One region of the Bradyrhizobium sp. WBAH42 genome, then DNA from elsewhere that is predicted to be linked to it. Evidence: predicted binding sites of a transcription regulator. Region 1 holds the regulator's gene; the other holds the start of a gene.
What was found. The regulator PhoB, encoded in region 1, activates phosphate uptake and scavenging genes when phosphate is short. The targets are predictions, from matches to a motif close to TGTCATNNANCTGTCAT.
Positions count from the first base shown of each region.

Region 2: phnC (phosphonate ABC transporter ATP-binding protein) is a predicted target of PhoB. The motif match lies at 2,469-2,485, and genes of this name have one in related genera.

Region 1 is NZ_CP036533.1:1,506,990-1,511,390, forward strand. Features, by position in the region: gene pstA (phosphate ABC transporter permease PstA) at 1-91, shown strand, start outside; gene pstB (phosphate ABC transporter ATP-binding protein PstB) at 88-909, shown strand; gene phoU (phosphate signaling complex protein PhoU) at 921-1,637, shown strand; gene phoB (phosphate regulon transcriptional regulator PhoB) at 1,652-2,359, shown strand; gene DCG74_RS07030 (GcrA family cell cycle regulator) at 2,631-3,143, opposite strand; gene DCG74_RS07035 (aspartate aminotransferase family protein) at 3,604-4,401, shown strand, end outside.
Region 2 is NZ_CP036533.1:2,097,154-2,101,554, reverse strand. Features, by position in the region: gene phnE (phosphonate ABC transporter, permease protein PhnE) at 1-479, opposite strand, end outside; gene phnD (phosphonate ABC transporter substrate-binding protein) at 557-1,492, opposite strand; gene phnC (phosphonate ABC transporter ATP-binding protein) at 1,559-2,368, opposite strand; gene DCG74_RS09810 (chloramphenicol acetyltransferase) at 2,543-3,214, shown strand; gene DCG74_RS09805 (alpha-D-ribose 1-methylphosphonate 5-triphosphate diphosphatase) at 3,211-4,401, shown strand, end outside.

The DNA.
Region 1 (4,401 bases):
CGCCTGGAGCGGCGCGCTGCTCATCACCCTGACCGTGCTTGCCCTGAACATTGGCGCGCGCATCCTTGGCGCCGAGAGGACTGCAAAATGAGTGAAATGTCTGTTTCCGTCAGCGCGCCGACCGTTCATCCCGGCTCGCAGCCGCTGCCCGAGGCGCCCGCCAAGGTCACCGCGCGCAACCTGAATTTCTACTACGGTGAGCACCACGCGCTGAAGAACATCAATCTGACGCTCGGCACCAACCGCGTCACGGCGTTCATCGGCCCGTCGGGCTGCGGCAAGTCGACCCTGCTGCGCATCTTCAACCGGATGTACGACCTCTATCCGGGCCAGCGCGCCACCGGCCAGCTGCTGCTCGACCAGACCAACATCCTCGACGCCAAGCTGGACCTCAACCTGTTGCGGGCCCGGGTCGGCATGGTGTTCCAGAAGCCGACGCCGTTCCCGATGACGATCTACGAGAACATCGCCTTCGGCATTCGTCTGTACGAGAAGATCTCGAAGTCGGAGATGGACGACCGCGTTGAGAAGGCTCTGCGCGGCGGCGCGCTGTGGAACGAGGTCAAGGACAAGCTCAATGCCTCCGGCCTGTCGCTCTCCGGCGGCCAGCAGCAGCGCCTCTGCATCGCCCGCACCGTCGCGGTGCGGCCCGAGGTGATCCTGTTCGACGAGCCCTGCTCGGCGCTCGACCCGATCTCGACCGCCAAGGTCGAGGAACTGATCCAGGAATTGTCCGAGAACTACACGATCGCGATCGTCACCCACAACATGCAGCAGGCGGCGCGCGTCTCCGACAAGACCGCCTTCATGTATCTCGGCGAGCTGATCGAGTTCGACGACACCAGCAAGATCTTCACGTCGCCGAGCGATCGGCGCACGCAGGATTACATCACCGGCCGGTTCGGCTGAGGAGACGGAATATGGGTTCTGAACATACCGTAAAGGCCTTTGACAGCGACCTTCAGGAGCTCACTCGCCTGGTCGCCGAGATGGGCGGCATCGCCGAGCGCATGATCGTCGATTCCGTCGACGCGCTGATCCGCCGCGACGTGGCACTCGGCCAGCGCGTCGTCACCACCGACGCCGATCTCGACGCGCTGCAGAAGCGCATCGAGGAGCGCGCCGTGCTCACCATCGCCCGCCGCCAGCCGATGGCCGTCGACCTGCGCGAGATCGTCGGCGCCATGCGCGTTGCGACCGATCTCGAGCGCATCGGCGATCTTGCCAAGAACATGGGCAAGCGCGTCGCGGCGCTGGAGACGGATTTCCATCCGCTCAAGCTGTTCCGCGGCCTGGAGCACATGACCGACCTCGTGCAGCAGCAGGTCAAGAGCGTGCTCGACGCCTATGCCGCGCACGATCTGCCGGCGGCGATGGCGGTGTGGAAGGGCGACGAGGAGGTCGACGCCATCTGCACCTCGCTGTTCCGCGAGCTCCTCACCTACATGATGGAGGATCCGCGCAATATCTCGTTCTGCATCCACCTGATGTTCTGTGCCAAGAACATCGAGCGGATCGGCGACCATGCCACCAACATCGCCGAGACCGTGTTCTACATGATCGAGGGCCAGGCGATCACCGACAAGCGGCCGAAGGGCGACATGACGACCTTCGCCACGACGGTGCCGAATACCTAAGGAGCGACGACAACATGGGCGCACGCATTATGGTGGTAGAGGACGAGGAAGCTCTCACCGAGCTTCTCCGCTACAACCTCGAAGGCGACGGCTATGACGTCGAGACGGTGATGCGCGGCGACGACGCCGACACCCGCCTCAAGGAGCACATTCCCGATCTGATCGTGCTCGACTGGATGCTGCCGGGCCTGTCGGGCATCGAGCTGTGCCGGCGGCTTCGGACCCGTCCCGAGACCAAGCAGCTGCCGATCATCATGCTCACCGCGCGCGGCGAGGAGAGCGAGCGGGTACGGGGCCTCGCAACCGGCGCCGACGATTACATCGTCAAGCCGTTCTCGGTGCCGGAGCTGCTCGCGCGCGTGAAGGGTCTGCTCAGGCGCGCCAGCCCCGAGCGGCTCGCCACCGTGCTCGCCTATGGCGACATCGAGCTCGACCGCGACAAGCGCCGCGTGGCGCGCTCGGGTCGGCCGATCGATCTCGGCCCGACCGAATATCGCCTGCTGGAGTTCTTCCTGGAGCATCCCGGCCGCGTGTTCTCGCGCGAGCAGCTGCTCGATAGCGTCTGGGGCCGCGACATCTATATCGATGAGCGTACCGTCGACGTCCATATCGGCCGCCTGCGCAAGCTGCTCAATCTCGGCCGCGAGCAGGACCCGATCCGCACCGTCCGCGGCGCCGGCTACGCGCTGGATGATCGCTTCGCGAAGGCCGAGCAGACGTAAGATCTGCGAGCTGTTGGTGTGGTGAGCTGCGGCTACACCCTCAACCGTCATCCCGGGGCGCGCGCAGCGCGAGCCCGGGATCTCAGCGCGAGCGCTTGCGCTCGTCGCGATCAACCACGGGACGTGGTTTGACGATGACTCGGCGTGACCATCTCGCGCAACGATCGCGCCCTGTGGTTATGGATCCCCGCCTTCGCGGGGATGACACTGAGTAGGTGGCGCCGTCATCGTGTGACGGCTGTAATCTCGGCGATCAACTAATTCCGCAAGCTCAGCGCGTGCTCGGCTTCGCCGGTGCGCGACGGCGGTCCGCTGCGGGCTGATAGGCCACGCGCGAATGCTGGGCGCAGTAGGGCAGGCCCGAGAGCGCCTTGCCGCCGCAGAAGAAGAAATCCGGGCTCGATGGATCGCCGACCGGCCAGTGGCACGTCGCCTCGTTCAATTCCAGCAGCGACAGGCGCTGGCTCATCGGCACCACGTTGTCGTAGGTGACCGGCTCGGCTTCCACCTCGACCTCGAAGGCCTGCGCCAGCGCGGTGTTGCCGCGCGCAACGGGTCGCGTCACGCGCATCATGTGCTGCGCGGGCCGTGCCTTGCGCGGCCGCGGCGCTGCCGATGAAGGGCTCTTGGCGCGGCCGGACAGGCCGAGCCGGTGCACCTTGCCGATCACGGCATTGCGGGTCACATTGCCGAGCTCCGCCGCGATCTGGCTGGCCGAAAGTCCGGCCTCCCAGAGCTTCTTCAGCTGCTCGACGCGATCATCGGACCAGGTCAAAACCGTCATTGCACCCTTTCCCTCGCAGCGCGCCTGCCATCCTGGAGCCTTCGCCGCGATTGCCTAAAGCCTTGAAAAACCCGTGCCGCCAGAATCCCTTAAGGCTCGCCGGGCGCGCTCAAGACGCCCGAACGTTTACGCCGGTACATGAGGACTTTTGGGATCAGAACTGCTGCACGAGATGTCGTATCTGACAGTCCAAACGCTACAATATGGCGTGACTCCCGCGCAAGAGTCCGCCGACTCGCTTCCACATGTTCCGTGGTGAAAAACCCGCAAAATCGGCACCGCAAGACTACGGATTCAGCGTTTCGCGAGGCTTTCCGGGCGGCATTGACACCCGTCTTTCCAGGCATAAGATAGTGCCACGTGCCGCCCTTAAAAGGCGGCACGTTTCGTTTTCCGGGGCCGGTCAATGGTGCGTTGCGCAATGCGTGCCTCACACCGTCCGCAACATTCAAGTGACGTCATGACTAACAGCGCCGCGCCGCATTTGCTCCCCGTTTTCGCCAGGGCCGACCTCGGTTTCGAGCGCGGCGAAGGCTGCTGGCTGATCGCGGCCAATGGCGATCGCTATCTCGATTTCACCTCGGGCGTGGCGGTGAATGCGCTCGGCCACGTTCATCCCGCGCTGGTCAAGGCGTTGCAGGAGCAGGCGACGAAGCTCTGGCACATGTCGAACCTGTTCCAGAGCCCCGATGGCGAGAAGCTCGCAAGCCGCCTCTGCAATGAGAGCTTCGCGGACTTCGTGTTCTTCTGCAATTCCGGCGCCGAGGCGCTGGAAGGTGTGGTCAAGCTCGTCCGCCATCATCACTTCTCCAAGGGCCATCCGGAGCGTTATCGCATCATCACCTTCGAAGGCGCCTTCCATGGCCGCACGCTGGCGACGCTCGCCGCCACCGGGTCTGCGAAATATCTCGAGGGCTTCGGTCCGCCGATGGACGGCTTCGATCAGGTGCCGCACGGCGACCTCGACGCCGTGAAGAAGGCGATCGGCCCGCACACCGCCGGCATTCTCATCGAGCCGATCCAGGGCGAGGGTGGCGTTCGTGCTGCACCTCCGGCCTTCCTGAAGGCGCTGCGCGAGCTCTGCAACGAGCGCGGCCTGTTGCTCGCCTTCGACGAGGTGCAGACCGGCATGGGCCGCACCGGCGAGCTCTTTGCCTACAAGCGCACCGGCGTCACACCGGACGTGATGTCGCTCGCCAAGGCGCTCGGCGGCGGCTTCCCGATCGGCGCGGTGCTGGCGACCGCTGATGCGGCCGCC
Region 2 (4,401 bases), 590 kb from region 1:
CCGAAGGCGATGACGAAGACCAGCGCGAAGACGATGCCGGGAACGGTGCGGGCGAATTCGAGCAGGCGCCGCACGGTAAAGCGCAGCCAGGGCGCGGGCGAGGTGTTCTCGGCCGCGAAGAAATTGAGGGCGAAGGCGAAGGTCGCGCCGATCAGCGTGCCGACATAGGAGATCAGCAGCGTCTCACCCAGCATCTTCAGCCATTTGCGCCAGCCCCAGAACCACTCGCCGACATCGGTCCAGACCCGCTGGCCGCTGTCGAGCGTGAGGATGCGGTCGAAATAGCTGACGAAGTTGCCGAAATAGGTGAACAGCGTGCGCAAATTCACTTCGGCGCCGATCGCGGCGAGAGCCAGCGCGGCGGCAAACACGCCCGCTCCCAACAGGAGACGAAGCCGCCTGCGTGAAACCGCCTGGCGATAGGCAGCGTTGAGCGCGGCGAGCTGCTGCTCGGGGAGGATGGAAACCGCTGTCGTCATGGGGTCGAAACAGGTCCCGTCAAAGAAAGAGCCGGGTCTTTGGGACCCGGCTCAGTCAGGTGCATCGTCCCGAAGACTCAGGACGCCTTCTTCTTACGCAGTGCGTCGACGAACTTGATCAGCTCGATCGTGCCATCCCAGTCCTTGGTGGTGGCGGGATGAAAGCCCTTCTTCTGGCCGTCGGAGAGACGGTCGAACGCGGCCTTGTCCTTGGCCGGCGCGTCGAAGAACGCCTTGGCAATGGCGGTCTTGGCGTCTTCCGGCAGGTCGGAATTGTAGGCATAGGGGCCGTTGATGATCGGCGCCGATTTGTGGATGATGCGGAAATCGTCCTTCTTCATCGCCGAGCCGTCGGCGTTCTTCAGCATCCCCTTGGTCAGCATCTGCGCCAGCGTGGAATCGTCGTCGCTGGTCCACTGGTTGGCAGCGACTTCGACCGTGCCCTGCGCCAGCGCCAGCATCGCGTTCTCGTGGCTGCCGGTGAAGACGACCTTGCCGAAATAGGCGTCGGCATCGTGGATGCCCATCTTGTCGAGCTCGAAGCGCGGCACGTTGTTGCCGGAGGTCGAGTTCGGGTCGACGAGGCCGAGGTTCTTGCCCTTCAGGTCGTCGATCTTCTTGTAGGCGCTGCTTGCCTTGACGAAGAACACCGAATAGTAGCCGGTCGAGCCGTCGGCGTTGATGTCGTTGGCGAAGGCCTCGGACTTGACGCCGGTCAGGCGGGCACGCGCGAACGCGGCCGAGCCGTAGCTGGCGATGTGGATATTGCCGGCGCGCTGGCCTTCGATCACCGCGGCATAGTCGTTGGCGATGCGCAGCGTGACCTTTACGCCGAGTTCTTTCGATAGATAAGTCATGAACGGTGCCCAGCGCTCGGTGACGCCCGACGCGTTCTCGGCCGGGACGACGGCGAAGGTCAGCTCGGGATACTTGGCCTTCCAGTCGTCGGCCGAGGCGGAGGCGGTGAAAGCGAGCGCAGCGGCGCCGGCCAGGATTAATCTGCGAGTGATCATGATACCCTCTTCATCGGTTGGGGGTCGGTTGACGCAAACTGGCAATTGAACAGGTGCGATGCGGCTTTAGGCGGCTGCGGCGGTTCCGAGCGCCGGCACGCCCTCGGGCGCCGGGACAGGCAGGCCACCCACGACGTCGGCAGCTTCGAGATCGTAGAGCTCGCGCGCGACGTGATCGGTCAGCGCGGCCGGCGCGCCGTCGAATACCACGCGCCCGGCGGCCATGCCGATCAGGCGGTCGCAGTAGGTGCGGGCCAAATCGAGCGAATGCAGGTTGCAGAGCACCGTGATACCGAAATGCTTGTTGATGCGCAAAAGCGCATCCATCACGATCTTGGTGTTGCGCGGATCGAGCGAGGCGATCGGCTCGTCGGCGAGGATGATGTCGGGCTGCTGCACCAGCGCGCGAGCGATCGCGACGCGCTGCTGCTGGCCGCCGGAGAGCTGGTCGGCCCGCTGGGCAGCGAGCGAAGCGATGTCGAACTGCTCGAGGGCCGACATCGCCAGCGCCTTGTCCTGCTCGGGCCAGGCCTGCGACAGCGAGCGCCAGGCGGGCATCGTGGCGAGACGGCCCATCAGGACATTGGTGAGCACGTCGAGCCGACCGACCAGGTTGAACTGCTGGAAGATCATCGCCGAGCGGGCGCGCCACTGCCGCAGCTCCTTGCCGCGCAGCAAGGTGACGTCGACGCCGTCGAACAGGATGCGTCCCCCGGTCGGCGTCACGAGGCGATTGATGGTCCGCAGCAATGTCGACTTGCCGGCGCCGGATCGCCCGATCACACCGACGAAGCCGCCGGGGGAAACTTGAAACGAAGCGTCGTCCACCGCGGCTTTCGCGCCGAAGCGACACGTCAGGCCTTCAACCACCAGCATACAGGGGCTCCAGAGTAGCTGGAGCCAACCGCTAACGCCCGTGCTTAACACTTGTGTGACACACGCGCTGCGATGCGGCGATCCTACGCACGTCATCCCCTGTCATCTCGTTGTCATGACATCGTCATCCAGCCGCTCGAAGAAAAACGCCCGCCCTCGCACTTCGGATGCAACATGGCCGCCAAAGCTCTTTCGGTTCAGCCGACCGTCGATCCCTCGGCCAAGCTGCACGAGACCAGGCTCGGCGCCTATACCGAGGTCGGCGCCCGCACCATCCTGCATGAAGTGGCGATGGGCGATTACTCCTATGTCGTGAACGACGCGCAGATCACCTACACCACCATCGGAAAATTCTGTTCGATCGCGGCGATGACCCGGATCAATCCCGGCAACCATCCGATGCATCGCGCCACGCAGGCGCACTTCACCTACCGCTCCAGCGCCTATTTCGAGGGTGCGAGCGACGATTTCGAGTTCTTCGACTGGCGGCGCCAGCATCACGTTCATATCGGCCATGACGTCTGGATCGGCCATGGCGCGATCGTGCTGCCGGGCCGCAACATCGGCACCGGCGCGGTGATCGCCGCCGGCGCGATCGTCACCAAGGACGTGCCGGCCTACACCATCGTCGCCGGCAACCCAGCCCGTATCGTACGGCGGCGGTTCTCGGAGGAGATCGCCGGACGCCTTGCAAAGCTTGCCTGGTGGGACTGGGATCACGACAAATTGCGCGCGACGCTGCCCGATTTCCGCAAGCTCGGGATTGAAGATTTCCTCTCGACATACGAAGCACGGGCAAGCTCACTCGCCAATTCCCCTGCCAGCAAACGAAGCGCGGTCGCGTGACAGACATATTCATCGAAGGCGGCCGGGCCTTGATCGGCGCCGAGCTCGCCGAAACCTCTCTTCTCGTCTCCGGAACGGACATTGCAGCGATCGATGCCTCTCGCGGCCGGGCGCGGCTGACGCTCGACGCGCGTGACCTGCTGGTGCTGCCCGGCATCGTCGATCTGCATGGCGATGCCTTCGAGCGGCAGATGATGCCGCGCGCCGGCGTCGACTTTCCGATCGACGTTGCGCTCGCCGACAGCGACCGCCAGGCGATCAGCAATGGCATCACCACCGTGTTTCACGCCACGACCTGCTCCTGGGAGCCGGGCCTGCGCAGCGCCGACAATGCGCGCGGCCTGATGGAGGCGATCGAGCGGCAGCGCCCGCAATTCGCCGCCGACACCCGCTTCCACCTGCGGCACGAGACCTACAATCTCGATGCCGAGGCCGAGATCGCACAATGGCTCAGCGAGGGCCGCGTCGACCTGTTCGCTTTCAATGATCACATGGACGGCACGGTCGCCGACATGGCCAAGCCGCGCAAGCGCAACCGCATGGTGGAGCGCACCGGGCTGTCGAGCGAGGATTTTGACAAGCTGGTCGAGCGTGTGGTCTCGCGCGCCGCCGAGGTGCCGGCTTCGGTATCACGGCTGGCCGCTTTTGCCCGCGCAGCCGAGGTGCGGATGCTCTCGCATGACGACGCGAGCCCAACGATGCGCCGGGACTTTCGCGAGCTCGGCGCCTTGATCGCGGAATTTCCGATCAACGAGGAAACGGCGCGGGCTGCGGCCAGCCACGGCGATGCCATCGTCTATGGCGCGCCGAACGTCGTGCGGGGCGGCAGCCACACCGGCTGGACCAGGGCCTCCGACATGATCGCCAAAGGGCTCTGCTCGGTGCTGGCGTCGGACTATTACTATCCCGCGCAGCTGCTCGCCGCGTTCCGCCTGGCCGCCGATGGCGTGGTGCCGCTGGCTCAGGCCTGGGATCTGGTCTCCGCCGGCCCGGCGCGCGCGACCGGCCTCACCGATCGCGGCCTGCTCGCGGAGGGGCGCCGCGCTGACATTCTCCTCGTCGACGACAGCGTGGAGCTGCGGCCGCGGCTGATCGCGGTGATCTCAGGCGGCAAGCTCGTGCATCTCACCGACGCGACGCGGCTGCTCACCACGGCAGCAACGCCGCGCGAGGCTATCGTTGCGGCA